2 regions of the Streptomyces sp. NPDC001599 genome follow, and region 2 is predicted to be linked to the other one. Evidence: riboswitches for the same ligand, from Rfam matches in the RefSeq annotation. Region 2 holds a riboswitch; the other holds the start of a gene.
The links. Region 2 has a riboswitch for S-adenosylmethionine ahead of thrC (threonine synthase). Riboswitches for the same ligand answer to the same signal wherever they lie in the genome.
Positions count from the first base shown of each region.

Region 1: it holds a riboswitch for S-adenosylmethionine, as region 2 does, so the genes downstream of both, ACFYZ3_RS02755 (aminotransferase class V-fold PLP-dependent enzyme) here and thrC (threonine synthase) in region 2, are expected to answer to the same signal.

Region 1 covers NZ_JBIAVA010000001.1:605,879-620,907, forward strand. Annotated here, with positions in the region: gene ACFYZ3_RS02745 (cytochrome bc complex cytochrome b subunit) at 1-1,348, shown strand, start outside; gene trpD (anthranilate phosphoribosyltransferase) at 1,479-2,543, shown strand; SAM riboswitch class IV at 2,656-2,772, shown strand; gene ACFYZ3_RS02755 (aminotransferase class V-fold PLP-dependent enzyme) at 2,919-4,319, shown strand; gene ACFYZ3_RS02760 (glycerate kinase) at 4,226-5,494, opposite strand; gene ACFYZ3_RS02765 (SLC13 family permease) at 5,506-6,921, opposite strand; gene ACFYZ3_RS02770 (response regulator transcription factor) at 7,002-7,667, opposite strand; gene ACFYZ3_RS02775 (ATP-binding protein) at 7,664-9,136, opposite strand; gene ACFYZ3_RS02780 (small secreted hydrophilic protein) at 9,087-9,371, opposite strand; gene ACFYZ3_RS02785 (Lrp/AsnC family transcriptional regulator) at 9,521-9,802, opposite strand; gene ACFYZ3_RS02790 (rhomboid family intramembrane serine protease) at 9,799-10,569, opposite strand; gene ACFYZ3_RS02795 (hypothetical protein) at 10,726-10,965, shown strand; gene ACFYZ3_RS02800 (NYN domain-containing protein) at 11,028-12,371, shown strand; gene ACFYZ3_RS02805 (NlpC/P60 family protein) at 12,623-13,666, shown strand; gene ACFYZ3_RS02810 (NlpC/P60 family protein) at 13,902-14,918, shown strand; gene ACFYZ3_RS02815 (hypothetical protein) at 15,004-15,029, shown strand, end outside.
Region 2 covers NZ_JBIAVA010000010.1:37,000-52,028, reverse strand. Annotated here, with positions in the region: gene murQ (N-acetylmuramic acid 6-phosphate etherase) at 1-500, shown strand, start outside; gene ACFYZ3_RS24795 (hypothetical protein) at 568-1,137, shown strand; gene ACFYZ3_RS24790 (TetR/AcrR family transcriptional regulator) at 1,238-1,831, shown strand; gene ACFYZ3_RS24785 (SDR family NAD(P)-dependent oxidoreductase) at 1,845-2,594, opposite strand; gene ACFYZ3_RS24780 (TetR/AcrR family transcriptional regulator) at 2,700-3,308, shown strand; gene ACFYZ3_RS24775 (hypothetical protein) at 3,313-3,849, opposite strand; gene ACFYZ3_RS24770 (hypothetical protein) at 3,882-4,271, opposite strand; gene ACFYZ3_RS24765 (helix-turn-helix domain-containing protein) at 4,390-5,229, shown strand; gene ACFYZ3_RS24760 (DUF397 domain-containing protein) at 5,213-5,425, shown strand; gene ACFYZ3_RS24755 (hypothetical protein) at 5,388-5,735, opposite strand; gene ACFYZ3_RS24750 (carboxylesterase/lipase family protein) at 5,732-7,273, opposite strand; gene ACFYZ3_RS24745 (NADH:flavin oxidoreductase) at 7,307-8,437, opposite strand; gene groL (chaperonin GroEL) at 8,688-10,313, opposite strand; gene ACFYZ3_RS24735 (cold-shock protein) at 10,638-10,841, opposite strand; gene ACFYZ3_RS24730 (MoaD/ThiS family protein) at 11,283-11,558, opposite strand; gene thrC (threonine synthase) at 11,555-12,847, opposite strand; SAM riboswitch class I at 12,865-13,012, opposite strand; gene ACFYZ3_RS24720 (glucosyl-3-phosphoglycerate synthase) at 13,165-14,109, shown strand; gene ACFYZ3_RS24715 (hypothetical protein) at 14,120-14,830, opposite strand; gene ACFYZ3_RS24710 (trehalose-6-phosphate synthase) at 14,977-15,029, shown strand, end outside.

The DNA of each region.
Region 1 (15,029 bases), on a different contig from region 2:
GTACGCCTCCACTCTGGACATCAGCTTCGACGTCCGCGGCGGTCTGCTGATCCGGCAGATCCACCACTGGGCCGCGCTGATCTTCCTGGCCGGCATGTTCGTGCACATGATGCGCGTCTTCTTCACCGGCGCGTTCCGCAAGCCGCGCGAGGTCAACTGGCTGTTCGGCTTCCTGCTGCTCGTCCTCGGCATGTTCACCGGTTTCACCGGTTACTCGCTCCCGGACGACCTGCTCTCGGGCACCGGCATCCGCTTCATGGAGGGTGCGATCCTGTCCGTGCCGATCGTCGGCACGTACATCTCGTTCTTCCTCTTCGGCGGCGAGTTCCCCGGCCACGACTTCGTGTCCCGGTTCTACTCGATCCACATCCTGCTGCTGCCGGGCATCATGCTCGGCCTGCTGGTGGGCCACCTGATCCTGGTCTTCTACCACAAGCACACGCAGTTCGCGGGTCCCGGCAAGACCAACAAGAACGTCGTCGGCATGCCGCTGCTGCCGGTGTACACGGCGAAGGCCGGAGGCTTCTTCTTCCTGGTCTTCGGTGTGATCTCCGTCGTGTCGGCCATCGCCACGATCAACCCGATCTGGGCCATCGGGCCCTACCGGCCCGACCAGGTCTCCACCGGCGCCCAGCCGGACTGGTACATGGGCTTCTCCGAGGGCCTGATCCGTGTGATGCCCGGCTGGGAGATCAACGCCTGGGGCCACACACTCGTCCTGGGCGTGTTCGTCCCGCTGCTGATCTTCCCGCTGGTCCTGGCGGCGATCGCGGTCTACCCGTTCATCGAGTCCTGGGTCACCGGCGACAAGCGCGAGCACCACATCCTGGACCGCCCGCGCAACGCCCCGACCCGTACGGCCTTCGGTGTCGCCTGGCTGACCGTCTACTTCGTGCTGCTGATCGGTGGCGGCAACGACCTGTGGGCCACCCACTTCCACCTGTCGATCAACGCGATCACCTGGTTCGTCCGCATCGCGTTCTTCGTCGGACCGGTCGTCGCCTTCATCGCCACCAAGCGGATCTGCCTGGGCCTCCAGCGCCGGGACAAGGACAAGGTGCTGCACGGACGCGAGTCCGGCATCATCAAGCGCCTGCCGCACGGTGAGTTCATCGAGGTGCACGAGCCGCTCAGCCAGGAGCAGCTGCACACGCTCACGGCGCACGAGCAGTACCAGCCGGCCGAGATCGGCCCGACGGTCGACGAGAACGGCGTCGAGCGCAAGGTGAGCGGCACGCAGAAGCTCCGTGCCAAGCTCAGCGAGTCGTACTACGGCGAGGAGTCGCAGATTCCGAAGCCGACCGTCGAGGAGTACAAGGAGATCACGAGCGGCCACGGCCACCACTGACCCTCCAGCGTCGCCACACCACGGTCGAAGGGCCCCGTTCCGTTCTGCGGACGGGGCCCTTCGCCCTGCCCGGGGCTGGATAGGGTGGGAGCACGATCCCGTCGACGACACACATGATTCAGGAGCGGCTATGAGCGCTGTGACCCCCGCTGGAGGCGACACCACGGCGGACCGCTCCTGGCCCGCCCTGTTGAACGGACTGCTGGACGGCCGCGACCTGAGCGCGGACGACACCGCCTGGGCGCTGGACGTGATCATGCGCGGCGAGGCGACCGACGTGCAGATCGCCGGGTTCGCGGTGGGCCTGCGGTTCAAGGGGGAGACCGTCGAGGAGATCTCCGGGCTTGTCCGCACCATGTACGAACACGCCAACGTGATCGAGGTGCCGGGCAGGACCGTCGACATCGTCGGCACCGGCGGCGACGGCGCCAAGACGGTCAACATCTCCACCATGTCGGCGATCGTCCTGGCCGGCACGGGGGCGAAGGTCGTCAAACACGGCAACCGGGCCGCCTCCTCGGCGTCCGGGGCCTCCGACGTCCTGGAGAAGCTCGGGGTCAACCTGGAGCTGACGCCGCAGCGGGTGGCGGAGGTCGCCGAGGAAGCCGGCATCACCTTCTGCTTCGCCGTGAAGTTCCACCCGGCGCTGCGCCACGTGGCGACGGCCCGCGGTCAGCTCGGCATCCGTACGGTGTTCAACTTCCTGGGTCCGCTGACCAACCCCGCCCGGGTGAAGGCCCAGGCGGTCGGGGTCGCCCACGCCCGGATGGCACCGATCGTCGCCGGTGTCTTCGCCGAGCGCGGCCACTCGTCGCTGGTCTTCCGCGGCGACGACGGACTCGACGAGCTGACCACGACCTCCACCTCCCGGGTCTGGGTCGTGCGCGACGGCCGGGTGACCGAGGAGACCTTCGACCCGCGGGACGTCGGGATCGAGCTGGTGCCGGTCGAGGCGCTGCGCGGGGCCGACGCCTCCTACAACGCCGACGTCGCCCGCCGCCTGCTGGCCGGCGAGCAGGGCCCGGTGCGGGACGCGGTCCTGCTGAACTCGGCGGCGGCCCTGGTGGCCCTGGAGCCCGGTGAGGGTCCGCTGGCGGGGCAGCTGCGGGCCGGGATGGACCGGGCGGCCGAGGCGATCGACTCCGGGGCGGCCCGGCGGGTGCTGGAGCGCTGGGTGGCCGTCAGCAACGCCTGAGCGGCAGTACGGCAGGCAGTACGGCAGTACGGCAGGCAGTACATGTGACGTGCGTCCCGCGATCCGGAACCGGGTTGCGGGACGCCGATCATTTCCCCTAGGTTTTTCGACAGGTCATGAGTGACAGTCATGAGGCCCCGGCCGACTGTCCGGCAACCCTCCGTCCGTGGCGGGGTGCCCCGGGTGAGGACCAGGTCGTGGACAGCAAGGTCCACGGCAAGCGCGGACCCCTCGCGGAACCAGGGGTCCTGGGTCGTCCGAGGGAGTCTTCCGTGAACCAGCGAATGCGATAGGGCCGCAGAGCCCCGCCTCCGCACACCCCTTTTCTTCTCTTCACAGCGCCCTGCCGCGCGCTGGTCCTCACGGGAGTCCGCCATGTCCGTACCCACCGCTGTCGCCACCCCGCTGCCCGTCCTCGGCCGGGACGTCACCGTGCCGCTCGTCACCGGCGGTCAGGTCACCTACGCCGCGCTCGACTACGCCGCCAGCGCGCCCGCGCTCCAGCGGGTCTGGGACGACGTGGCCGCCTACGCGCCCTACTACGGCAGTGTGCACCGGGGCGCCGGGTACCTCTCGCAGCTGTCGACCGACCTGTTCGAGAACGCCCGCGGGACCGTCGCCGGGTTCCTCGGCTGCCGGGACGACGACCAGGTCGTCTTCACCCGGTCCACCACCGACTCCCTGAACCTGCTCGCCGCCGCGCTGCCCGCCGACTGCCGGGTCTTCGTCTTCGAGACCGAGCACCACGCCTCGCTGCTGCCCTGGCGCGACGCCGACGTGACCTACCTGGACGCCCCGCGCACGCCCGCGCAGGCCGTCGAGACCCTGGAGCGCGCCCTCGCCGCCCGCGAGCCGTACGGACCCGCCCTGGTCTGCGTCACCGGCGCCTCCAACGTCACCGGCGAGCTGTGGCCGGTGCGGGAACTGGCCGCCGCCGCGCACGCGCACGGCGCCCGGATCGTGCTGGACGCCGCCCAGCTCGCCCCGCACCACCCGGTGAGCGTGCGCGACCTGGACGTGGACTGGGTCGCCTTCTCCGGCCACAAGCTGTACGCGCCCTTCGGCTCCGGCGTGCTGGCCGGGCGGGCCGACTGGCTGCGCGAGGCCGAGCCGTACCTGGCCGGCGGCGGCGCCAGCCGCAGTGTCTCCCGGCGCGCGGACGGCGGCGTGGACGTCCAGTGGCACGACAGCGCCGCCCGCCACGAGGCCGGGTCGCCCAACGTCATCGGCGCCTACGCGATCGCCGCCGCCTGCAAGGCGCTCACCGAGGCCGGGTTCGACACGCTGGTCGCCCGCGAGGAGTACCTGATCCGGACGGTGCGCGAGGGCCTCGCCGAGGTGCCCGAGGTGCGCGTCCTCTCCCTCTTCGGCGACGACGCGCCGCGCGTCGGGGTGCTCTCCTTCGTCGTCGAGGGCTGGAACAGCTCGCACTTCGCCGCCGCGCTCTCCGCCGAGTACGGCATCGGCGTGCGCGACGGCCTGTTCTGCGCCCACCCGCTGGTGCGCACCCTGCTCGGCAGCGACCCGCAGACGCAGGGCGAGTGCGGCGCGCCCGAGGCGGCGCCCGGCGAGAAGTCCCTCAACGCCATCCGCGTCAGCTTCGGCGCGGGCACCCCGGACGAGCACGTGGAGCGGTTCGTGAGCGCCGTCCGGGAGCTGGTGAGCGACGGCGCCCGCTGGAACTACCGCACCGAGGACGGGCGCTGCGTGCCCGACACGACGTCCGGCGACACGGCGTCCGGCGACACGGCGCCGGTGACCGGCACCGCCGCCTGAGCCGTCCCGGCCGGCAACCGGGCCCCCAGCAGCACCATCCGCAACGCCCGTTCCGTGGCCTCGGTGAGAAGCTCGGAGGCGCGCAGCAACGCGTCCGCCAGGGCCATCGGCGCCGGCATGATCCCGTGGCAGGCGTCCACCCCGGGCACGTCGTGCGCGCCCTCGCCGAGCGTGCCCGCCAGGGCGAGGACGGGCCGGCCGGAGAGCTTGGCGCGGCGGGCCACCTCGGCCGGGACCTTGCCGCGCGGCGTCTGGTGGTCCAGGGCGCCCTCGGCGGTGAGCACCAGGTCGGCCCGGGCGAGGCGGGCGTCCAGGTCGAGGTGGCTCAGGAGCACGTCGAAGCGGGGCAGCAGCCGGGCGCCGACGGCGGCGAGCCCCGCGCCGAGACCGCCGGAGGCGCCGGTGCCGGAACCCGTCCGCAGGTCGGTGCCGACGACACCGAGGTCGCGGGTGAGGACGCGCGCCCAGTTCTCCAGCCCGGCCGACAGCTCCTCGACCTGCGCGGGCGTCGCCCCCTTCTGCGGCCCGAATACCCGGGCCACGCCCCGCTCGCCGCACAGCACGTTGTACGGGTTGCAGGCGACGAGCAGCTCGGTGTCCTTCAGCCGGGCGTCCAGACCGGACGGGTCGATGCGGACCAGGCGGTTCAGCTCCCGTCCGCCGGGGCCGAGTTCGAAGCCGTCCGCGTCCAGCAGCCGGGCCCCGAGCGCCTGGAGCGCGCCCGCGCCCCCGTCGGACGTACCCGAGTCGCCGCAGCCGACCAGGACGCGCCGCGCCCCGGTGCCGAGGGCGGCGCGGATCAGCTCGCCGACGCCGTACGTGGTGGTGGCGCCGGGGTCGCGCAGGGCGCGGGGGACCAGGGACAGGCCCGCGACGGCCGCCATCTCCACCACCGCCGTGCCCCCGGTGCCGAGCAGCGCGAAGTGGGTGCCGACCCGGTCGCCGACCGGGCCGGTGGCGGCCAGCGCCACCAGCCGCCCGCCGGTCGCCTCCGCCAGCGCCACGGCGGTGCCCTCGCCGCCGTCCACCAGCGGGATGCGGTCGATCTCGGCGTCCGGCAGCACCCGGCGGACGCCCGCCGCGATGGCGTCGGCGGCGGCCCGGGCGGACAGGGACTCCTTGAATCCGCTGGGGGCCACGACGACACGGTTCAGCACAGGGGACGGAGAGGACATGGTGGGCTCCTTCAGCGGGTGACGGGCACGCCGAGCAGCGGCCAGACCGCGGCGGCGAAGAACAGCACGAGCAGGGCGGTCAGCGGCGCCAGTACGGCGGACAGCCGCAGCAGGTCGCGCGGGGTGTAGGTGGGGACGCCGGGCACGTCGGAGAAGAGCGTGACCGGCTTGGCGGAGGCCGGGAGCGTGTGGCAGAACCCGGCCGCCGCCGTAGAGGCGAGCGCGGCGGCGACCGGGTTGACCCCGGCGCCGACGGCCGCGGCGATCACCAGCGGGACCAGCACGGAGGAGCGGGCGGAACGGGACTGGAGGACCAGGTGGGCCGCCGTGCTCACCGCGACCACCACGCCGAGGAAGACGGCCGGGGCGACGTCCGCGGGCAGGCCCGACACCAGCCACTGCGCCGCACCGGAGTCGGCCAGCGCGACGCCCATCGCCATCGTCGCCGCCATGAACAGCAGCAGCGACCACGGCACGGTCCTCAGCGCGTCCTTGAGCCGTACGGTGCCCAGCGCGGGGGAGGAGGCGACGACCGCGCCGATCAGCGCCACCACGGCGGGGGAGACCCGGTGCAGGGGCTCGCTGCACCACAGGGCCACCACCGTGGCCAGCAGCAGCGCGCAGCGCTTCTCGGCCTGTGTCCAGGGGCCGGTGACCGGGCACTCGCTGTGCCGCTGTATCTCCTCGGCGGTGATGCGGACGGGCCCCGCGCGGTCCGCGCGGCGCGTGGTCGTCAGCAGGACCGTCTCCGCGGCGAGGTGGGAGGAGGCCACCGCCAGCGGCAGGCCGAGCAGCAGCCACTGGGTGAAGCCGATCCGGTCCCCGGTCGCCTCCCACAGCACCGACACCGTGATCAGATGCGCACCGGCTCCGATCAGGGTCGCCACCGCCGACAGCAGGATCACGGTCGGGAACAGCAGCGCCAGCATCACGACCAGTCGTTTCCGGTCGGCGAGCGCCTTGGCGAGGGCGAGGAACACCGGCAGTGCGAGCGCCGCCCGGCCCGAGGTGGCCGGCACCGCGAAGGCCGTGACGACCAGCGCGGCCGTCGTCAGGTGCACCAGCTGCCGCACCGTGCGCGCCCCGCCCACCAGGAACGCCGCCGCCCGCCCCGCGAGCCCGGTCCGGGCGACCGCGGCGGCCAGCACGAACGCGCAGATCAGCAGCCACACTGTGTCGTCACCGAGGGTGCCGAACAGCGTGTCGCTGCTGATCACACCGGTCGCGGTGAGCGCGAGTCCGGCGCCCAGCGCGATGTACGTGTCGTCGATCGGCGTACCGATCCAGGCGCAGGTGGCCAGCGCGAACACGGCGAGGGTCAGGCGCGCGTCGCCGCCCAGGGCGGGGAAGTTGGCGGGGACCGCCAGCAGCGCGCACAGGGACAGCGCCGCGCACAGGGCCGCCGCGAGGCGGAGGTTCAACGTCACGCCTCGAGCGTCCACGGGCGCGGTGAGCCCTCAATGAGGGTCACATGAAGGAAACTTCACCGGACCGCGGGACGCGGGCCTCACCAGGCCGGCAGCCGGTACCCCATCCCGCGCACCGTCTCCACCTGCTGCGCGCCGAGCTTCTTGCGCAGGGCCCGCACGTACACGTCCACGATGTTGGAGCCCGGGTCGAAGTCGTAGCCCCACACGTGCGACAGGATCTGCTCGCGGGACAGTACCTGCCCCGGGTGGCGCAGGAACAGCTCCAGGAGCACGAATTCACGGGCCGTCAGGTCCACGGTGCGCCCCTCGGCGCGGGCGCGGCGGGTGCGCAGGTCGAGGCTGAGCGTCCCCGACTTCAGCACCGTCACCTCCGGCGCCCTGGCCGCCGTCCGCAGGCGCAGCCGGACCCGGGCGAGCAGCTCCTCGAAGCGGAACGGCTTGGTCATCCAGTCGTCGGCGCCGCCCTCCAGCCCGGCCACCGTGTCCCGTACCGAGTCCCGTGCGGTCAGCACGATCACCGGAGTCGTCACCCGGGCCTCGCGCAGCTCGCGCAGCACCGTGAAGCCGTCCCGGCCGGGCAGCCCGATGTCCAGGACGACGAGGTCGAATCCGCCGGTGAGGGCGTACTCGTAGGCGGCGTCGCCGTCGGCGACCGCGGTGGTGGTGAAGCCATTGGCGCGCAGGCCCTTCTGGACGAAGGAGGCGATGCGTTCCTCGTCCTCGACGATGAGGATGCGGTTCATGGTCGTGCCTCTTCCAGAGTGAGTACGAAGGTGGCGCCGCCGCCCCGGGTGGTGCGCAGGTCGACCCGGCCGCCGTGGCCCTCGGCGATGGCCCGCACGATGGACAGCCCGAGTCCGGCGCCCGTGCCGCGCACCCCGCGGCGGGCCGTGCCGCGGCGGAACCGCTCGAAGATCACCTCGGCGTCCTGCGGCTGGACGCCGGGCCCCGAGTCGGCGACGTACAGCTCGATCCGGGAGCCGTCGGCGCGGGAACCTATGCGGACCCGCTGACCGGCCGTGGTGTGCTGCACGGCGTTCTGCGCGAGCTGCACCATCGCCTGGGTGATCCGCTGGGGGTCGAGGTGGGCCTCCCGGTCGGCGACCCCGTCCAGCACCCACTCCCGGTCGCCGAGGGTGCGGGCCTTGACGTAGATGTCGGCGGTGAGTTCGGCGAGCTGCACCGGTTCGGGGGTGACGAAGTCGGGGCGCTCGGCCTTGGCGAGCAGCAGCAGGTCCTCGACGATGCGGCTCATCCGGTCCAGTTCGTCGGTGACGAGCCGGACGGTCTCCTCGCGCTCCGCCGGATCGTCGCCCATCAGTTCCAGGTGGCCGCGCACGATGGTGATCGGGGTGCGCAGCTCGTGCCCCGCGTCGTCGACGAACCTGCGCTGGGTGGCGAAGGCGCGCTCCAGCCGGTCCAGCATGGCGTTGAACGTCTCGGCGAGCGCGGCCACGTCGTCGTGGCCGTGCACCGGGATGCGCCGGGTCAGGTCCTGCTCGGTGAGCTGGGCCGCGGTCGTGCGCACCAGCCGCACCGGTTTCAGGATGCGGCCCGCCACCACCCAGGCGATGCCGGTCGTCATCAGCAGGGCGACGCCGGAGATGGCGAGCAGGACGCGGAACACCTCGTCCGCGCGCGCCTGTTCGCGCCCCGGGTGGAAGGCGACCACGAAGGCGGCCGCCGGTTCGCCGCCGTAGCGGGCCACGGTGACCTTGGCCCAGCGGATCTCGCCCTCGGGCCGGTCCAGGGTGCCGGAGGAGTCGGGGGAGGCGTAGATGCGGCGCCGGGCGTCGGCGTCCTCGTGCAGGGGCCGGCCGACCGGGATCTCGCGCTGCTGGATAATCTGCGTGGGACGGCTGCCCACCTCGCCCACCAGACCGACCAGTTCCTCGTCCAGATCGGCGTACTGCCGCTCCAGGAACACCCGCAGCAGCCGGCCGGGGTCGGTGAAGGGGCGGCCCGTCTCCGGATCGAAGCCCTGCTCCTCGAAGTTGGCGAACTCGCCCGCCTCCTGCGCGAGCAGACCGTTGATCCGCTGGTCGGTGTCGCGCAGCAGGATCGAGCGGGTGGTCGCCGCCACCGAGGCCAGCGCGACCGCCATCACGAGGAGCAGCCACAGCAGGATGCGGACCCGGGCCGAGATCCGGCGGCGCTCGCGCTCACCCGTCGCCGGGTCCTTCGTCGGCGTCGGCACCCCGGTCGTCGTCATCGTCGTCATCCGAAGGGCCGTCGGTGACCGGCGGCCGCGTCACCACCTGGTCGCTGGGCGTCGGCTCGGGCGAGGAGGAGGCCGGCGCCGGGGTCGGGGATCCGCTCTCCAGCTCCACCTTGGCCGGGACCCTGGGCTCCTGCGGGCTGTCGGTCAGGGCGAAGCTGGTCGCGGCGATGCCGAGTGGGATGAGGACGACGGCCGCGAGGGCAGCCATCCGGCGGGAGAAGACCATGCCGCGATTGTGGGTCCGGTACCCGGCGGTTCCGATGAGTTCTGGATGAAGAAGGCTTCATCTGTCCGTCGTCGGACCGCTGCGGGTCCGCTGTGGCTGGTCGCGCGGTTCCCCGCGCCCCTTTGGGGGCGCGTCCAACTCGCGGTGTCTCAGTTGTCGAGGCCGATCGCGAACGCCGCTTCCAGGTCGTGCTGGGAGTACGTGCGGAACGCCACGTGGGTGTCCGTGCCCTCCACGCCCGGGATCTTGCTGATCCGGCCGGGGATGACGTCGGCCAGGTCCTCGTGCTTGCTCACCCGCACCATGGCGATCAGGTCGTAGGTGCCGGTGACGGAGAAGACCTCGCTGACGCTCTCCAGCGCGGCGATCTGCTCCGCGATCTCGGGAATGCGGTCCACGCTGGTCTTGATGAGGACGATCGCGCTGATCACGGCTGGTTCTCTCCCTCGGGCGCCGCCACTGGAACGCCACCAACTCTAGTCGTACGTCCGAACCGCACCCAGGCGAAGACGAAGCCGAGACCGAAGCCCACCAGGTGCGCGAGGTACGCCACCCCCGGACCGTCGCCGGCCCGCCCCGCCGCCAGCCACTGCAGGGAAACCCAGAACGGCAGCACGACCCAGGCCGGGAAGCGCAGCGGCAGGAAGAAGAGGAAGGGCAGCAGGCTGGTCACGCGGGCCCGCGGGAAGAGGAACAGGAACGCGCCGAGGACCGCGGAGATCGCCCCGGAGGCACCGACCAGGGACTCCTGGGAGTGGGCGTTGGCCCCCGCGTAGCCCACCAGGGCCAGGTAGCCGCAGCCGAGGTAGAACAGGGCGAACTGGAGCCGGCCCATCCGCTCCTCGGTCATGGCGCCGAAGACGTAGAGGAAGAGCATGTTGCCCAGCAGGTGCACCCAGCTGCCGTGCACGAACAGCGCCGTGGCCGGGGTGAGCGCCGACCCGGGGGAGTCCTCGAACAGTTCTGCGGGGATCACGCCCCAGCGCCGGAAGTAGGCGCGTTGCGCCGCCAGGACCTCCTCCCCGGTGCCGTACACCGGATTCAGGCCCGCCGCCGGGCTGATCAGGAACAGCAGACAGCACAGCGTGATCAGCGTGTACGTCACGGGCGCCGCCCGGCGCCGCGACGAGCGGGCCCCGACCAGCGCCCCGACCGCGGAGACCGTGGTGCGGACCGCCTTGCTCCAGTTGCGGATCATGGACACAGAGCATGACGTAACGGGCGCGAGCGCTCATAGCGCCTCGCCGCCGTGGACACGCGGGCGTCGGGTACCCGCCAGGCCGTAGGGTTACGTGCCACACGCACCGGGGGAGCCCGGCGCGTCACCGACACTGGAAGAGAGTGAACAGCCACGATGACGGTTCCCCTGCCGACCGACACGACGCGGTGGCGCTGCACCCTCTGCGGCAACCTCACCCGCTTCGACGTGACCCGGGCCTCGAAGGTCGTCGAGTACGTGCACCTCGACCTGGCCGGCGAGCCGACGGTCGAGGAGCGCGAGGTGCTCAGTGAGACCATCGAGTCGGTGCGGTGCCGCTGGTGCAACGCCGTGGACCAGGTGGAACTCGTGGACAGGCCGGGTGCCGCCTCCTGAGGGGAGCGGCCCCGCACCAGGCGATTCCGGCCCGGGATCGCCCTGAGACATTGGGGTGACGGATGGTGGAGACACATGGCGGGGGGCCGGGCGACGGCGCCGCTGAGGTGCTCGACCGCCCGCTGCCCGACGGCGTGCGCCGCCGGGTCGTGCAGATCGTGTCCGACGGCTTCGGCTCGCTCACCCTGGGCGAGCTGCCCGCACAGCTGAGGCAGTACGCCAGGTTCGCCCCGAACCGCCGGGCCAAGTTCGCCGGCAACGCCATGGCCGCCGCGGTGGAGACCGACCCGCTCTTCCGTCAGCGCATCGGCGAGAAGTTCCGCGACGCCCAGCCCGAGCTGGCGGACGCGCTGGACGCCGGGTCCGCGCTGCCGGCCGCCGACCCGCTGGACGTGGCCGCCGCGGCCTACGTACTGCGTCCGCACGGGTGGGTGAAGCTGGTCACCGCCGCCGGTGAGGAGGCGCAGCGCGCGGACGCCGAGCGTGCCGACAAGGAGAGCCGCGCGGAGCTGGAGCGGCTGCACGAGGAGCTGGCCCGGGCCCGGGAGCACACCAGGACCGAGACCGAGCGGCTGCGCGGCGAGCTGGACACGGCGAAGCGGGAGACCGAGTCGCTGCACCGCAAGCTGCGCTCCGCCCTCAGCGACGTCAAGCGCGGCGAGGCGGCGCTGCGCAAGGTCCAGGCCGAGCTGGACGCCGTACGGGCCGAGGGGCAGACCCAGGTGTCCGCGGCCGAGAGCGAGACCCGGCGGCTCAAGGCCCGCCTGGGGGAGGCAGAGGCGGCCCTGGAGGCCACCCGCAAGGCCGCCCGCGAGGGGCGCAGTGTCGAGGACATGCGCGTACGGCTGCTCCTGGACACCCTCCTCGACGCCACCCAGGGGCTGCGCCGCGAGCTGGCGCTGCCCCCGGTGTCCGTGCGGCCCGCCGAGACCGTGGACGCGGTCGAGCCGGGCCGGATGACGCCGAAGGACATCGCCAACCGGGCCCTGTCGGAGAACGACCCGGCGATCCTCGACCAGTTGCTTGCACTGCCCCAGGCGCACCTGGTCGTCGACGGCTACAACGTCACCAAGACCGGCTATCCGCAGATGCCCCTGGAGAAGCAGCGGTTGCGGCTGCTGGGCCAGCTCTCCCAGCTCGCCGCGCAGACCGGCGCCGAGATGACCTGCGTCTTCGACGGGGCCGAACTCGTCGCTCCGGTGCTGCTCGCGCCGCCGCGCGGGGTGCGGGTGCTGTTCTCCAAGCCGGGTGTCACCGCCGACGAGCTGATCCGGCAGCTGGTGCGGGCCGAGCCGCCCGGCCGGCCGGTCATCGTCGTCTCCACCGACCGCGAGGTCGCCGACGGCGTGGCGCGCGCGGGCGCACGCCCGGTGGCGTCCGTGGTGCTCCTCAAGCGGCTTTCCTAGCCCGCAGTCGGCTTCCGGCCACTTCTCTTCACTTCCGTACCAACCGTAACGTAGGCGCTCTATGCCCGAATTGACGGAACCGTCACGCAACGTAGCGTCAGAGGGGCGTCACTGCAGGTGAGTTGTGGCGAAAAACGCGGTGCGTAACCGTGATTTTTCGGCGGAGGATTTGAACTGATCACGAGTGGGTCACTAGGGTCACCCTTCGAACCCTCGAACGGGTGATCCCTCTCAAGAAGGAGCTCGTCTCCGTGGCGTCCCACCGTCGTCCCAAGCAGCCGAGCCGCACGCGCGTGACCGTGCTCACCACCGCTGCCGCCGCCGCTGTCGCTCTCAGCTCCCAGGCCGCCAACGCCGCCCCGAGTGAGAAGCCGAGCAAGGACGAGGTCAAGGCCAAGGTCGACAAGCTCTACGAGGAGGCCGAGCAGGCCACCGAGAAGTACAACGGCGCCAAGGAGAAGCAGGAGAAGCTCCAGAAGGAGATCTCCACCATCCAGGACAACGTCGCCCGCGGCCAGGAGGAGCTCAACGAGCTGCGCGACGGCCTCGGTTCGATGGCCAGCGCCCAGTACCGCTCCGGCGGCATCGACCCCTCGCTCCAGCTCTTCCTGTCCGCCGACCCGGACAACTACCTGGACAAGGCCTCCACCCTCGACCAGTTGAGCGGTCAGCAGGTCGAGGCGCTGAAGAAGATCCAGACCAAGCAGCGCGACCTCGCGCAGCAGCGCTCCGAGGCCTCCGAGAAGCTCAAGGACCTCTCCGCCACCCGCACCGAGCTGGGCAACAAGAAGAAGGAAGTCCAGGGCAAGCTCTCCTCCGCGCAGAAGCTGCTCAACACGCTCACCGCGCAGGAGAAGGCCGCCCTCCAGCAGGATGAGCAGCGCTCCAACCGCGCCAGCGAGCGCCAGGTCCTCACCGGTGGCAAGTCCACCCCCGCCTCCGGCCGCGCGGGGGCCGCCTTCGCCGCCGCCCAGGGCAAGATAGGCACGCCGTACGTCTACGGCGCCACCGGCCCGTCCTCCTTCGACTGCTCGGGCCTGACCTCCTGGGCGTACGCGCAGGCCGGCGTCGGCATCCCGCGCACCTCCCAGGCGCAGGCCAACTACGGCACGCGCATCTCCTCGTCGAGCCAGCTCCAGGTCGGCGACCTCGTCTTCTTCTTCAGCGACCTGCACCACGTCGGCCTCTACGCCGGCAACGGCCAGGTCCTGCACGCGCCGCGCACCGGCACGAACGTCCGCTACGAGTCGATGAGCACCATCGGCGGTCCGTTCATGTTCGGCGTACGGGTCTGACCGCACCCCGCGTCCGGGGCCGACCCGGACGGCCCGCGCCACCCGAAGTCGTCCCCGCCGTGCCGCCCGTTCGGGCGAATCACGTCCGGGCCCTGTGACCCCCGCCCCGCCGGTGACCTGCGTCAGCGGCGGGGCGTCGTGTTGCGCGGCGCCCAAGGTCGTTGGCCGGTGCCCCGCCGGGGGGTTACTGTCTGCCGCGTTTCCCTGTCCGCCAGCGGAAGGAGTGCGGCTTCCCGTGGGGTCCCATCGCCGCCTTGCACCATCCGGGTTCGACCGTGGCTCCACCGCCGCCGTCGGCCTGCTCTCCGTGGCCGCCGCGCTCCTGGGCGCCGTACCGGCCGCGGCCGCCCCGCACGACGACCGGCGGGCGGAGGTGGACCGGCTCCACACCGAGGCGGAGCAGGCGACCGAGGCCTACAACAAGGCCGACGCGCGCACCGACGCGCTGCGCGAGGAGGTCTCGACCGCGCAGGAGTCCATCGCCCGCCAGCAACAGCGCGTCAACACCATGCGGGACGCGCTCGGTTCGCTGGCCGGGGCCCAGTACCGCTCCGGCGGCATCGACCCGTCGCTGGCGCTGCTGCTCTCCGCCGAACCGGACGACTACCTCGACCGGGCCTCCGTACTCGACCGGATCACCACCCGCCAGGCGGGTGAGCTGAGGGAGCTCCAGCAGGCGATGCGCGACCTCGCCCAGGACCGTGCCGAGGCGGCCCGCAAGCTCACCGAGCTGGAGCAGGGCCGCAAGGCCGTCGCCGCCCACAAGAAGACCGTGGAGCGCAAGCTGGCCAAGGCCCGCGCGCTGCTCGCCGCCCTGCCGGACGACGAACGCGCCGCCTACGGGCGCGGCTCCCGCTCCGGCCGCGAGGACCTGACCGCCCTCGCCGGTGCCGCCGCGCCCGCCTCCGGCCGGGCCCAAGCCGCCTTCGCCGCCGCCCGCTCCGCCCTCGGCAAGCCCTACGTCTGGGGCGCCAACGGGCCTTCCGGCTTCGACTGCTCGGGCCTGACCCAGTGGGCCTACGCGCAGGCCGGAGTGGGCATCCCGCGCACCTCCCAGGCGCAGTCCGGCGCCGGGCGGCACGTGTCCCTGGCCGAGGCGCGCCCCGGCGACCTGGTCGCCTACCGCGACGACGCCAGCCACATCGGCATGTACGCCGGCAACGGCCAGGTGATCCACGCGCCCTACCCCGGCGCGCCGGTGCGCTACGACCCGGTCGGCATGATGCCGATCTCCTCGGTCACCAGGGTGTGACCCCACGGCCCCTCCGGCCCGCCGCGTCCACCGCGTCCGCATCGCCCGGTGCCTTCCGCGGTCCGGCGCCCGTACGATCGGGAAGGTGGCTGGTCGAAGGCGGGTGTCGGG
Region 2 (15,029 bases):
TGGTCGGCGTCTCCGCCTCCGGTCGCACCCCGTACGCCGTCGGCGCCGTCGAGTACGCCCGCGCGCGCGGCGCCCTGACCGTCGGCCTCGCCTGCAACCGGGGCAGCGCCCTGGCCGCCGCGGCCGAGCACGGCATCGAGGTGGTCACCGGGCCGGAGCTGCTCACCGGCTCGACCCGGCTGAAGGCGGGCACGGCGCAGAAGCTGGTCCTGAACATGCTGTCGACGATCACGATGATCCGGCTCGGCAAGACGTACGGGAACCTGATGGTGGACGTGCGCGCCTCCAACGAGAAGCTGCGGGCCCGCTCGCGGCGCATCGTCGCGCTCGCCACCGGCGCCGCCGACGACGACATCGAGCGCGCCCTGACGGAGACCGACGGCGAGGTCAAGCACGCGATCCTGGTTCTGCTGGCGGACGTGGACGGCCCGACGGCCGCCCGCCTGCTGACCGAGTCCGGCGGTCATCTGCGGGCGGCGCTGGCGGCGGCGCTCGGCTGACCGCCGCAGCGCCTCCCGTCCGGCCGCGCGCCCGGGGCCGTCCGCTCTGTGTGCGATTCTGAGGGACATGAACCACGCCCAGCTGACCGCCCTGGGCCGCGCCCTGCGTCTCCTCGGTGAGCACGGCGAGGCCCTGACCGCCGACACCCCGGAGACCAAGCTCCACGAGGTCCGCGCGGACCTGAAGCGCGCGCTGGACCAGCTGGAGGAGAGCGTCACCACGGCGGCCCCCAGCACCCGCTGCCCAGAGCACCCGAACGGGCCGGTCGACAAGGCCGCCCCCGACCTGTGCCTGCTGTGCGAGACCCGCCGCCGCACGGCCCGTCGCGCCGAGTACAACGGCGGCCCGGTGCCGACCCGGCCCGCCGAGCCGGTCCCGTCCCGCTACGGCGTCCGGGGCGACCGGCCGCAGCCCCAGCAGCGCTGGCTGCCCGAGCTGTGGAACGGCCAGGCGTGGCAGCTGTGCGGCACCCCGCGCCGTGACCGTCGGGAGGCCGAGCTGTACATCGCGGCCCAACTGCGCGGCCCGCACGCCGCGATGGCGTACCGGCTGGTCCACGAGTTCACGGACTACGAGGTGCTGCGGGTGTGGGGCACGCCGGTACGGGTGGACATCGAGCCGATGGGCGGCCTCTGAACGCCGCCGCCGAGGCGCAGCGGGCCCCCGACGTAGTACTCTGCTTGAAGTGGTTTGAACGTAGTACCACACGTGGAGTGGCGTCAATGGAGTCATGCTCATGGTGAGACGGAACGACCAGCGCCGCGCCGCCCTGGTCGACGCCGCGATCGAGGTGCTGGCCGCGCAGGGCGCCCGGGGCCTGACCTTCCGGGCGGTGGACACGGAGGCCGCCGTCCCGCCCGGCACCGCGTCCAACTACTTCGCCAACCGCGACGACCTGCTCACGCAGGCGGGCGCCCGCGTCTACGAGCGCCTGCACCCCGACGAGGCCACCCTCGCCCGCCAGCGCACGGCCGGCCGCGACCGGGACACCTACGTCCAGCTGATGCGCGAACTGGTCGACCGCGTCGCCTCGTTCCGCACCGGCTACCTCGCCCTGCTGGAGTTGCGTCTGGAGGCCACCCGGCGCCCCGGTCTGCGCGCGGTGCTGACCGAGCGCGTCCGCGAGGACGTCGCCGCCAACGTGGCCTACCACGAGGCGTCCGGCCTCCCCGGCGACGCCATGGCCGTCAAGCTGCTCATCCTCGCCCTGAACTGGCTGATCGTCGAACAGCTCACCCTGCCGGACGTGTTCACCGAGGAGGAGCGGGACCGGCTGGTGACGGCGGCGGTCGAACGCGTCGTGGTGCCGGACGGACCGGACCGGGACTGATCCCGCCGCCGAGTCAGATCTGGTTCTCGCCGCCGTCGACGTACCAGTTGGCGCCGAGGACGAAGCTGCTCTGGTCCGAGGCGAGGAAGGCGACCACCGCGGCGACCTCCTCGGGGCGCCCCATCCGGCCGATCGCCGTGTCCCCGGCGAGCTTCGTGTGGACGGCGGGCAGATCCGGTCCGCCGAAGAGATTGGTGATCCCGGGGGTGTCCACCGGGCCCGGGGAGATCGCGTTGACCCGGACGCCGCGGCCCTTGAGTTCGTTGGCCCAGCCCCGCGCGAAGGTCCGGACGGCGGCCTTGGAGGCGGCGTACAGGCTGAACGCCTCCGCGCCGTTGTCGGCGGCGGTGGAGGCGTTGAGGATCACCGAAGCGCCGTCGTTGAGCAGCGGCAGCGCCTTCTGCACGGTGAAGAGCGTGCCCCGCACGTTGACGCCGAAGATCTCCTCGTACCGCTCCGCGGTGATCTCCTCCAGCGGCACGAGGGACGCGGTCGCCGCGTTGGCGAAGACCACGTCGAGCCCCCGGCCGCGGGCGCGGACCGCTTCGTAGAGCCGGTCCACGTCCGCCGGGTCCGAGACGTCACCGGCCACCGCCGTGACCCGCTCCGCCCCGATGACCTCCACGGCCGCGTCCAGCGCCGTCTTGCGCCGCCCGGTGATGAACACGTGCGCGCCCTCGTCCGCCAGCCGCACCGCGCTGGCCAGGCCGATCCCCGTGCCGCCGCCCGTGACGACGGCCGTCTTGCCTTCGAGCTGCCCCATGGCGAAAGACCTCCGCAAAGTTCCGCGAGATTCAGTACCGATCGGTACTGAAAGCGACCGTAGCACATCTGTACCGACCGATACGGAAGACGTAGACTGTGGGGCATGGAGACGCGACAGAAGGGGTCGATCGGCCGGCCGAGGGGCTTCGACGCCGACGAGGCGCTGGAGAGGGCCATGCGGGTCTTCTGGGAGCAGGGCTACGAGGGCGCCAGCCTCACCGACCTGACCGGCGCCATGGGCATCACCCGCACCAGCATGTACGCGGCCTTCGGCAACAAGGAGGACCTGTTCCGCAAGGCGCTGGAACGCTACGAGGAGGGCCCCGCGTCCTACGTCGCCCGCGCCCTGCGCAGGCCCACCGCCCGCGAGGTGGCCACGGCGTTCCTGAGCGGCGCCGTGGAGGTCAGCACCCGCCCCGACTGCCCGTCCGGCTGCCTGGGCGTCCAGGGCTCACTCGCCGCCGGCGAGACCGGACGCTCCGCCCGTGACCTGCTCGCCGACTGGCGCGAAGGGGGCGTCGAGCAACTCCGCGACCGGTTCCGGCAGGCCGTCGACGACGGGGACCTGCCGCCCGGCACGGACCCCCTGCACATCGCCCGGTACCTCATGACGTTCGCCAACGGCATCTCCGTGCAGGCCACCGGCGGCGCCACCCGGGAGGACCTCCAGCGGGTGGCCGACACGGCCCTGCGCACCTGGCCGCCCGCGTGATCCGTCAGGGGCTGACGGGGCCGGCCGCCGCCAGGGCCTCCGCCACCGCCCGCCGCAGCGAACGGCTGGTGATCCAGCGGTTCTCCCCGTCGGCCAGGTGAGCCGCGGCACGACCCACCCATTCCGGGTCGCCGAGAAGCTGGAGCTTCCCGTCATCGGCGAGCTGCCGCAGCAAGGCCTCCAGCCGGAGCGCGTCAACCGCCCGGTAGGGGCGCGTGTGCTGGTCGAAGCGCAGCTGGTGGTCCTCGTAGGGGTGGCGCAGCGTCATGTGCAACCAGCCGCCGTCACGCGTGGCGACCATGCCCCTCAGCGTGTACAGGCCCCTGTTGTTCGTGTCCCAGGGGTGCTTGCCCCAGGTGATCCTGATGCCGTTCATGACCCTGGACCACGGGACCAACTGCCCCTCGGAGTCCGGCTCGTGCTGGTGAAGCCCTTCCGGGCGAAACTCCACCCAGTGAGCGTCCGGCCGCGTGGCGTCCCCGACTCGCCAACGGCCGTCGGTCAGTTCCAGCGGTCCCAGAGATGCACAGTCCTCCCCCATACGGTCATTGAATCACGCGGAGGGCCACGACCTCAGGGGTGCGCACTCTCGCGGTTCGTCCTGCGCAGCCGCGCCTTCAGCACCTCCTCCGGCCGCGCCACGTCGACCGACGCCCGCGGGCAGTCCCACTCCCGGCCCCCGGCAACCGGCCGCAACTGCACGTTGCCTCCGACGTGTCCCATCACCTCCCCCACCCGCCCGTCCCTCGCGTCCACGGCATGCGTGCCGACGGCCGGCCGCTCGCCCCGCACCACCGACGCCAGCCGCTCCGCGACCCGGACGTTGCACCGCCCCAGGTCGACCAGGGCGAACGGCTCGTCACTCGCGCCGGTCACCGGATCGACGCACAGGGACGGCAGTACGACACCGGCGCCCACGAGGGCCTGCCGCAGGGACTCGACGACTTCTTCGGTCGACCGCACCCTTCCTCACCTCCACGCTGAGTTCGTGATTCGCGACACAGCGTGTCCGTTCCGCCCCTAACCTGGCCATACAGGGTGCTCCAACAACCCCTGCTGTGCGACCAGGAGTTCCGTCACCATGCCAGGACCGAAAGACCTCGACCCGTCCTCGTCCCCCCGCGCCCTCCTCGGTGCCGAGCTGCGCCACGCCCGCGAGAAGACCGGCCTGAGCCAGGAGGAACTGGGCGCGCGGCTGTTCGTCAGCGGTTCGTTCATCGGGCAGTTGGAGTCCGGCACGCGTCGGATGCAGCCGGAGTACGCCCGCCTGCTGGACGACGTCCTCGGCACGGAGGACTTCTTCCGGCGGAACTGCGGGGCGTCGGCCAAGTCCAAGTATCCGGAGCACTTCGCGCAGGCGGCGGAGGCGGAAGCGCAGGCCGCGGAAATCAGGGAGTACGCGCCCCTGCTGATCCCAGGGCTGCTGCAAACTCCTGCGTACACGCGAGCCGTATGCCGCGCCTACCAGCCCACCGCGCCGGACGACATGATCGAGGCGCTCGTGACGGCCCGGATGGAGAGGGCCCAGTTGCTCGACGATCCAACAGATCCCCTGTTGTGGGTGGTGCTGGACGAAGCCGCGTTGCGTCGGTCGACGGGAGGACGCAAAGTGATGGCCGAGGCGCTTGGCCACATCGTCGCCCTGGTCCGCCGAAACCGAATCATCGTGCAGGTACTTCCCTTCGAAGCGGGGGCGCACGCGGCGCTGGAGGGGGCCATCAAGCTGATGGACTTCGACGCCGCCCCGCCGCTGGCCTATTTCGAGGGCGTAGGGACGGGACGACTGGAGGACGATCCCGCAATCGTCCGCTACCAGCGCCAGACCTACGACCTCCTCTCGGCCTACGCCCTGCCCCCGCAGAACTCCCTGGCTCTTATCGAGGCGATGGCGCAGGATTACGCTCATGAGGAGCGACACTGAGGCAACTTGGTACAAGTCCAGCTACAGCGGCGGCAGCGGTGGCAACTGCCTCGAAGTCGCCACCGGCAACACCACTATCCCGGTCCGGGACTCGAAGAACCCCGCCGGACCCACCCTCCGCTTCCAGGCCGAGGCATGGTCGGTCTTCGTCGACGGAGTCAGCCGCGGCGGCGTCCCAGGCCGAGGTGGGTGGTGACCACGGCCAGCCCGGCAGCGCCGTACGCCAGCCACCAGCCCCCGGTCCGGTAGTCGTCCGCCGCCCCTTCCTCCTGCGCCTTCCTCTGCTGCTCGTACGTCCGCGTGCCCGCCGAGCGGCCGTCGGCGAAGTCGTACAAGTCGCACGTCTCCCCCGGTCTCATGGGTCCGGAGCGCTCCGCGTCCTCGTACTCCTCGATGATGCCGTCGCACTGCGGGGTGCCGTCGGCGGTCGCCGCCTCGGTCAGGAAGTACCCGCCGACGACGACCGGGACGGCGAACAGACCCAGCAGGAGTCCTCGGAAGCTCACGCCTTCGGGTCCACCAGCGGCAGCGGCGCGAACTCGTAGCCCTCCCACAGGCGCCGGGAAGTCTCCTGCGGGTACGGCACGACCGTCGCCTCGGCGTCCAGGACCTGGACCAGGCGCCACTCCGTGTCGTACGCGGGCCAGCCCGGGTCGCCGGTGCCGGCGAAGGCCGTCCAGGCGGCGCGGAAGCGGGACGACAGGGCCAGCGCCTCCGCGGACGGCTCCGCACCGCCGAACTGGAGCAGTGCCAGGTCCGCCTGGAAGGTGCCGAAGAGGAGTGGGATGTCCAGGGCGTGGCAGGCGCCCAGCGCGCCGTCGAAGGCCGGGGCGGGCCAGGTGAGTTCGTAGACGTGGGCGCGGCCGCCGCCCGCGAGGTGGGCCTCGGCCAGGTGGAGGGACGGCATGGCGAACAGCCAGTCGGTCTGGACGCGTTCGTAGAGGTCGTTGGCCGACGCGTCCGGGAACGCGGCGCGGTAGGCGGCCTCGCCGCCCGGGGCGTACAGGCGCAGCGCGGCGCTCGCGCGGTCCTCGCCGATCTCGCCGAGCTTGCCCGCCATGGCGGTGAACAGGCGGTTCTCGTCGCGATTGTGACCGGCGATCAGCTCGACGTCGCGGGCCGCGCCGGAGGCGAGCGCCTGCCAGGGCGTGACGGGGAGGAACTCGCCGTCCACGACGGGCGCGTACGGGGTGACCGTGGGCGCCGCCTGGCCCCAGCGGGGGACGTTGCCCGGCATCTTCGGGGCGAGGGCCTGTCCCGCCTTGACGAGCTGGTCCGGCGTGACCTCCGAGAGGTCTTCGACGGTCGGGCGCAGGCCCAGCTCGGCGGCGAGGGCGGCGCCGACGTCGGCGGCGAGTCCGGTGGAGAAGAACGTGCCCGGCACGCTCTGGGCGACGGCCCGCCGGAAGAGCCCGGCCGCGCGGGGCATGGCGAGCAGGGCGGCCACGGAACCGGCACCGGCCGACTCGCCGAAGACCGTGACCTGGTCGGGGTCACCGCCGAACCCGGCGATGTTCTCCTGCACCCAGACCAGCGCCGCGATCTGGTCGAGCAGGCCCCGGTTGGCGGGGGCGCCCTCGATGTGGGCGAATCCCTCCATGCCGAGGCGGTAGTTGAGGGTGACGACGACGAGGTCGCCGTCGGCGGCTATGCGGCGGGCGTCGTAGGCGGGGCTGCCGGAGTGGCCCATCTTGTAGGCGCCGCCGTGGATCCAGACCATGACCGGACGGTGGGCGGCCGGGTCGGGGGCGGGCGTCCAGACGTTGACCGTCAGCCAGTCGTCGCCCCCGGGGACGTCCGAGGGGCCGGCGGTGCCCGCGACGCCGAGGTCCTGCGGGGGTGGCGGGCCGAAGGCGTACGCGTCGCGTATGCCGTCCCAGGGGCGGGGGCGGCGCGGGGCGGCGAAGCGGGCGTCCCCCACCGGGGGCTGGGCGAAGGGGATGCCGCGGAAGACGGTCAGGCCGTCCTCGGTCCGGCCGCGCACCGCGCCGGAGGAGGTGCGCACCACGGGTTCCACTGACTCGGCAGGTCCAGGGATCGTCATCCTCCGGACCCTACGCCGTGGTGCGCACCGCGTTCAGCTGAGGGTCTTCAGCGATGCCGCGTCGTACGGGGCGAGTTCGTCGAAGCGGCCGCCGAGGACCTTCTCGGCCCACCGCGGGTCCTGGAGCAGCGCGCGGCCGACGGCGACGAGGTCGAACTCGTCGCGTTCCATGCGGTCGAAGAGGTTGTCGAGGCTGCCGACGGGAGCGCCCTCGCCCTGGAAGGCCTTGGTGAAGTCGCCGTCGAGACCGACCGACCCGACGGTGATGGCGCTCTTGCCGGTGAGCTTCTTGGTCCAGCCCGCGAGGTTGAGGTCAGAGTCCTCGAACTCCGGGAGCCAGTAGCGGCGGGTGGAGGCGTGGAAGGCATCGACACCGGCCGAGGCGAGCGGGGCGAGGACGGCCTCCAGCTCCTCGGGGGTCTCGGCGAGGCGGGCGCCGTAGACGTCCTGCTTCCACTGGGAGTACCGGAAGATCACGGGGAAGTCGGCGGAGACCGTCTCCCGTACGGCGGCCACGATCTCGGCGGCGAACCTCGTCCGGGACACGGGGTCGCCGCCGTAGGCGTCGGTGCGGCGGTTGGTGCCGGACCACAGGAACTGGTCGACGAGGTAGCCGTGGGCACCGTGGATCTCCACGCCGTCGAAGCCGATGCGCTCGGCGGCCGCGGCGGACTCGGCGAAGGCGCCGATGACGTCGTCCAGGTCGCGCTGGGTCATCGCCTTTCCGGTGGGCTCGTCCTCACCGATGCGCAGACCGGACGGGCCGACGGCGGGGGCGTCCGGGAAGGGCTGCTCCCCGGCCTTGCGGACCATGCCGATGTGCCACAGCTGCGGCACGATCGTGCCGCCCGCCGCGTGCACCGCCTCGGCGACCTTCGCCCACCCGGCGAGCTGCTCCTCGCCGTGGAAGCGCGGGACGCGGTCGCTCTGCCCGGCCGAGTCGTGGCCGACGTAGGTGCCCTCGGTGACGATCAGTCCGACTCCGGCGGCGGCGCGGCGGGAGTAGTACGACACCACGTCCTCGCCGGGGACGCCGCCCGGGGAGAACATCCGGGTCATCGGCGCCATCGCGATGCGGTTCGGCACGGTGAGGCCGTTGATGGTGGCCGGGCGGGCGAGGAGCTGGGCGGCGCGGGTGGCGGCCTCGGCGGGGGTGACGGTCACGTGGGGGCTCCTGGGATGGGGTACCAGTCGGTATGTGCGCGCGCATGCATCGCACTCCAACGGGAACGGGCCGGCCCCGCCGGACCATTCCGTCCGGCGCCCCGATGTGACCCGGGCCACAGCGGAAGGGTGAGGGGCGGAAGGGAGCGAGGGGTGGTCGGGGGCCGGACACGCCCGAGGGCGGCACCCCCCTGTCGGGGAGTGCCGCCCTCGGTCCGTGCTGGACGGTCGATCAACCGGAACCGGTCGATCAGAAGTCCATGTCACCGCCCGGCATGCCGCCCGGGGCGCCCGCCGGAGCGGCCTTCTCGGGCTTGTCGGCGATGACGGCCTCGGTGGTGAGGAACAGCGCGGCGATGGAGGCGGCGTTCTGCAGGGCAGAGCGGGTCACCTTCGCCGGGTCGATGATGCCCTCGGCGATCATGTCGACGTACTCACCGGAGGCGGCGTTCAGGCCGTGGCCGACGGTCAGGTTGCGGACCTTCTCCACGACGACGCCGCCCTCGAGACCGCCGTTGACGGCGATCTGCTTCAGCGGGGCCTCCAGGGCGAGCTTCACGGCGTTGGCGCCGGTCGCCTCGTCACCCGACAGCTCCAGCTTCTCGAAGACCTGGGAGGCCTGGAGCAGGGCCACGCCACCACCGGCGACGATGCCCTCCTCGACGGCCGCCTTCGCGTTGCGAACGGCGTCCTCGATGCGGTGCTTGCGCTCCTTGAGCTCGACCTCGGTGGCGGCACCGGCCTTGATGACGGCCACGCCGCCGGCCAGCTTCGCCAGGCGCTCCTGGAGCTTCTCGCGGTCGTAGTCCGAGTCGCTGTTCTCGATCTCGGCGCGGATCTGGTTGACGCGGCCCTGGACCTGGTCGGCCGAGCCGGCGCCGTCCACGATCGTGGTCTCGTCCTTGGTGATGACGACCTTGCGCGCGCTGCCCAGCAGGTCCAGCGTGGCGTTCTCGAGCTTGAGGCCGACCTCCTCGGAGATGACCTCGCCGCCCGTGAGGATGGCGATGTCGCCGAGCATGGCCTTGCGGCGGTCGCCGAAGCCCGGGGCCTTGACGGCGACGGACTTGAAGGTGCCGCGGATCTTGTTGACCACCAGGGTCGACAGGGCCTCGCCCTCGACGTCCTCGGCGATGATCAGCAGCGGCTTGCCCGACTGCATGACCTTCTCCAGGAGCGGCAGCAGGTCCTTGACGTTGCCGATCTTGGAGTTGGCGATCAGGATGTACGGGTCGTCGAGCGACGCCTCCATACGCTCCATGTCGGTGGCGAAGTACGCCGAGATGTAGCCCTTGTCGAAGCGCATACCCTCGGTGAGCTCCAGCTCCAGACCGAAGGTCTGGGACTCCTCGACGGTGATGACGCCTTCCTTGCCGACCTTGTCCATGGCCTCGGCGATGAGCTCGCCGATCTGGGTGTCGGCGGCGGAGATGGAGGCCGTGGAGGCGATCTGCTCCTTGGTCTCGACGTCCTTCGCCTGCTCCAGCAGGGCGGCGGAGACGGCCTCGACGGCCTTCTCGATACCGCGCTTCAGGGCCATCGGGTTGGCGCCGGCCGCGACGTTGCGCAGGCCTTCCTTGACCAGGGCCTGGGCGAGGACGGTCGCGGTGGTCGTACCGTCACCGGCGACGTCGTCCGTCTTCTTGGCGACTTCCTTGACCAGCTCGGCGCCGATCTTCTCGTACGGGTCCTCGAGCTCGATCTCCTTGGCGATGGAGACACCATCGTTGGTGATCGTGGGGGCGCCCCACTTCTTCTCGAGGACGACGTTGCGGCCCTTGGGGCCGAGCGTCACCTTGACGGCGTCCGCGAGCTGGTTCATGCCGCGCTCGAGGCCGCGCCGCGCCTCCTCGTCGAACGCGATGATCTTGGCCATGTGAAGTGGTCCCTCCAGGACTGGGGGTGATTCCTTCGGACCGCGCCCGCGCCCGCGACGGACGGCTCGCCGGCCTTGTGGTTCCTTCCCCACCCGGCCTGCGGGCCTCACCGACCCGGTCCTTCGTTGTCACTCTCACCTTCAGAGTGCTAACGCCAATGATTAGCACTCGGCATGGTCGAGTGCAAGCGCCTCTCGGGGATCGGGCCCGGCCGTCAGCCACCCGCGAACAAGGGGGCGAGGGGCATCCGGGCAGGCCGAAGGGCCCGTACCCAGCGGGTACGGGCCCTTCGGATGAAGACCGGGTTGCGGTGGCCGCGCGTCTCAGGCGCTGAGGCGAACCATGTCGGCCTGCGGGCCCTTCTGACCCTGCGAGATCTCGAACTCGACCCGCTGGCCTTCTTCGAGGGTGCGGTAGCCGTCCATCTGAATCGCGCTGTAGTGGACGAAAACATCCGCACCACCGTCGACCGCGATGAAGCCGTACCCCTTCTCCGCGTTGAACCACTTGACGGTGCCCTGAGCCATGCCTAACTCCCCTATTACTGGCCCTTGCACAGATCCGCACTTCGCGGACCCGGGTCAGACCTCGCCCCCTCACGACTGGGGGCGTGCGCCGGAACGCGTCGACCGCGGCTGAATGTATCTGTCCAACTGCCGTCTGCAACAGGTCAATCGGACGAGAAATCTGGACGCACCCGGTCCGGAATGTGGCGAGAATTCGCCTGAATTCGGGTCAAGTCGGGTCACGCAAAGAGAACAAAAGCCGCAGAATACGCTCGCACTTTGGCTACTTCTTGTCGGGCGGGCGGCAGGAATTAACGGTTCCCGTTGTGCCGATCGGGAGCGCGTTCCCCAACTCTACCGCGCTCAACCACATGGAATTGCCCCCTCCGTTTCTCTTACGGAGAGGGCAATACGCACTACAAGGTGTATCTGCGGTGGATCAGTCCCGCATCGGTGACCGCGTCAGCCGCCGGCCACCGCCGGGATGATCGAGACGCCCGCGCCGTCCGGCGTCGCGGTCTGAAGGCCCTGCTCGAAGCGGACGTCGTCGTCGTTGACGTAGACGTTGACGAAGCGGCGCAGCTTGCCCTGGTCGTCCAGGACGCGGGCGGCGATGCCGGTGTGGTTCTTCTCCAGGTCGGAGATGACCTCCCCGAGGTTGGCACCGTCGGCACTCACCTCGGCCTTGCCGCCGGTGTAGGTGCGCAGGATGGTCGGGATGCGAACGGTCACGCTCATGCGAGGCCAGCCTCTCGGAAGGAGTCCAGGTTCGGGCGGATGGTGGCGGTGAGGCCGGTGCCGGCCACCGCGTCGAGGGTCTTCAGTCCGTCGCCGGTGTTGAGGACGACGGTGGTGAGCGACGGGTCGAGGACGCCGTTCTCGATCAGCTTCTTCGTGACGCCGACCGTCACGCCGCCCGCCGTCTCCGCGAAGATGCCCTCGGTACGGGCGAGCAGCTTGATCGCGTCCACGACCTGCTCGTCGGTCACGTCCTCCACCGCGCCGCCGGTGCGGCGGGCGATGTCGAGGACGTAGGGGCCGTCGGCCGGGTTGCCGATGGCCAGCGACTTGGCGATGGTGTTCGGCTTCTGCGGGCGGACCACGTCGTGACCGGCCTTGAACGCCGTGGAGACCGGCGAGCAGCCCTCGGCCTGCGCGCCGAAGATCTTGTACGGCCGGTCCTCGACCAGACCCAGCTCGATCAGTTCCTTGAGCCCCTTGTCGATCTTCGTCAGCTGGGAGCCGGAGGCGATCGGCACGACGATCTGGTCGGGCAGCCGCCAGCCGAGCTGCTCGCAGATCTCGTACGCGAGGGTCTTGGAGCCCTCGGCGTAGTAGGGGCGCAGGTTGACGTTGACGAAGCCCCAGCCCTCGCCGGCCGGGTCGCCGATCAGCTCGGAGCAGAAGCGGTTCACGTCGTCGTAGTTGCCCTCGATGCCGACCAGCTCACCGCCGTAGACGGCGGCCATGACGACCTTGCCCTGCTCCAGGTCGTGCGGGATGAACACGCAGGAGCGGAAGCCGGCGCGGGCGGCGGCGGCCCCGACGGCCCCGGCGAGGTTGCCGGTGGAGGAGCAGGACAGGGTGGTGAAGCCGAAGGCGCGGGCGGCCTCGATGGCCTGGGCGACGACGCGGTCCTTGAAGGAGTGCGTGGGGTTGCCGGAGTCGTCCTTGACGTACAGGCCGCCGGTGACGCCCAGTTCGCGGGCCAGGTTGTCGGCCTGGACGAGCTTGGTCCAGCCGGGGTTGATGTTCGGCTTGGTCGCGACGTCGGCCGGGACCGGCAGCAGGGGGGCGTAGCGCCAGATGTTCGCGGGGCCCGCTTCGATGCGCTTACGCAGTTCCTCGGTGTCGTAGGCCGAGTAGTCGTAGGCGATCTCGAGGGGGCCGAAACACTCTTCGCAGGCGAAGACCGGTCCGAGCGGAACCCGGTGGCCGCATTCCCGGCAGCTCAGCGCGGCGGCGGGGCCGAGGTCGACGGCGGCGTCGGTGGGGTTCGTGGAGGTTTCGGCAGTCTGCACAGCCATGGAGGCGAGGCCCTTTCTCCTCATCTTCCTCACGACGCATCTCGCCGTGAGACGGATTTGGCACCTTCCCTAGCCGGGAGCCTCGCCACGTCCGTGTGACAAGAACCGACTGGAGGGTTGCCGGGGCTTCATCGGGCCGTATCCCTCTGCCCCTCTGGATGAGCGGTATGAAGTTGTTTCGCGCTGGTACACGCGGCGACCCCGGCATGCGGTGGCCCCACGCGTTGTTCAAGACTGTAACCGAAGGCCAGGGCGGTCGAGACAGTCGTCCGTACCGCGAGATGGATCACAACGGATCACGAAGGAGACCACGGGACGTGCTGGAAGAAGTCGAGCGCTGGCTGAACGCACGCTCCTGGTCGGCCGCGGACCGGCCGGTCCAGCACCTTCTGGCCGCCAAGCACGCCACCGGGCAGTCGGTGAGCGTGGTGCTTCCCGCCCTGGACGAGGAGGCGACGGTCGGCGACATCGTGTCGGTGATCCGGCGGGAGCTGGTGCTCGCAGTCCCGCTCGTCGACGAGATCGTGGTCGTGGACTCCGGGTCGAGCGACCGTACGTCGGAGGTGGCCGCGGCGGCCGGGGCGCGCGTCGTGCACCGTGACGCGATCCTGCCCCGCATCCCCGCCGTGCCGGGCAAGGGCGAGGTGCTGTGGCGTTCCCTGCTGGTCACCGCCGGGGACATCGTCTGCTTCGTCGACGCGGACCTGCGCGAGTTCTCCGCCGACTTCGTCTCCGGGATCGTGGGCCCGCTGCTCACCGATCCGGAGGTGCACCTCGTCAAGGCCATGTACGACCGCCCGCTGGCCGGGGCGGCCGGGCAGGGCGGCCGGGTCACCGAGCTGATGGCCCGCCCGCTGCTCAACATGCACTGGCCGCAGCTGGCCGGCTTCGTCCAGCCGCTGGGCGGTGAGTACGCGGCCCGCCGCTCGCTGCTCGAACGGCTCCCCTTCCCGGTCGGCTACGGCGTCGAGCTGGGCATGCTGGTCGACGCCCTGCACCTGGTGGGTCTGGACGCGCTCGCGCAGGTCGACGTCGGGGTCCGCGTCCACCGCCACCAGGACGGGCGGGCGCTGGGCCGGATGGCCGCGGCGATCTACCGCACCGCCCAGCTCCGCCTGGCCCGCGGCCACCTGGTCCGCCCGGCCCTCACCCAGTTCGAGCGGGGCGTCGACGGCTTCGAGCCGCGCACCTACGCCGTGGACACCGAGGAACGGCCCCCGATGACGGAGATCGCGGAGTACGCGGCCCGGAAGGTGGCGTGACCCGGGCGCCTCAGCCGGAGACGCCGTCCGACCAACGCCACCTGCCGCCGGAGTCCCGCTCGCAGGTCAGGTACTCGCCGCCGCGGCCGTGGGTGCTCAGGCCCCGGTGCTTCTTGGCGCAGAACTGGCCGTCGGCGTAGCAGTTTCCGGCCGGGCTCATCAGCTCGCAGGCCCCGGAGCCGCCGCCGGTCCCGCCGCTCCCGCTCGTGCCGCCGGTGCCGTCGGCCCGGGTCTTCGACGGCTTCGGGGCGGGTTCCGGCGTGTGCAGCAGGCGCCCGACGCAGTCGCGGCCGTCGCGGGGGACGGTGAAGGTCACGGCGCCGGAGCCGCCGCTCTGCTCGCAGACCTTCTCGCCGCTGCCCCAGGAGGAGGCCCGCTGCCCGCTGCCCTCAAGGCGCACGGTGTAGCCGACGTGCGCCTTCTCGGCGGCGCTGACGGCCGCCCCGATGCTGCCGCCGGTGAGGTCCGGCAGCGTGACGGCGGTGGGAGTGGGGGTGGAGGTCGGGGTCTCGGTGCTGGGGGACGCCTCGGGAGTGGGGCTGCTGCTCGGCGTGGCGGTGTCGGTGGCGGAGGTGGTGGCCTTCGCGGGAGCCTCGTCCGCCTTGGTGCTCGCGTCGCCCTCCCCGCAGCCGGCCAGAGCCAGCGCGGAGGCCGCGATCAGTGCCGCCGTGGCCGCGAGTCTGCCCGTGCGCCGGTGCCGTGTGCGTATACGTATGGGCATGGTTCGCCCGCCCCCCAAGAAGTTGAAATGTGCACCGCACATCCTCAACCTGTTCACACTTCCTGCACAAGGCGCGTGACCGAATCGCCGCCGACGTGACCCGGGGAAACGTTTGAGGTTCGAGGGGCCGGGCTAGGTTGAGGCGTATGGCTTCAAGCTTCGGTGCTGCTCAGGTGCTGGTCGCCTCCAACCGGGGGCC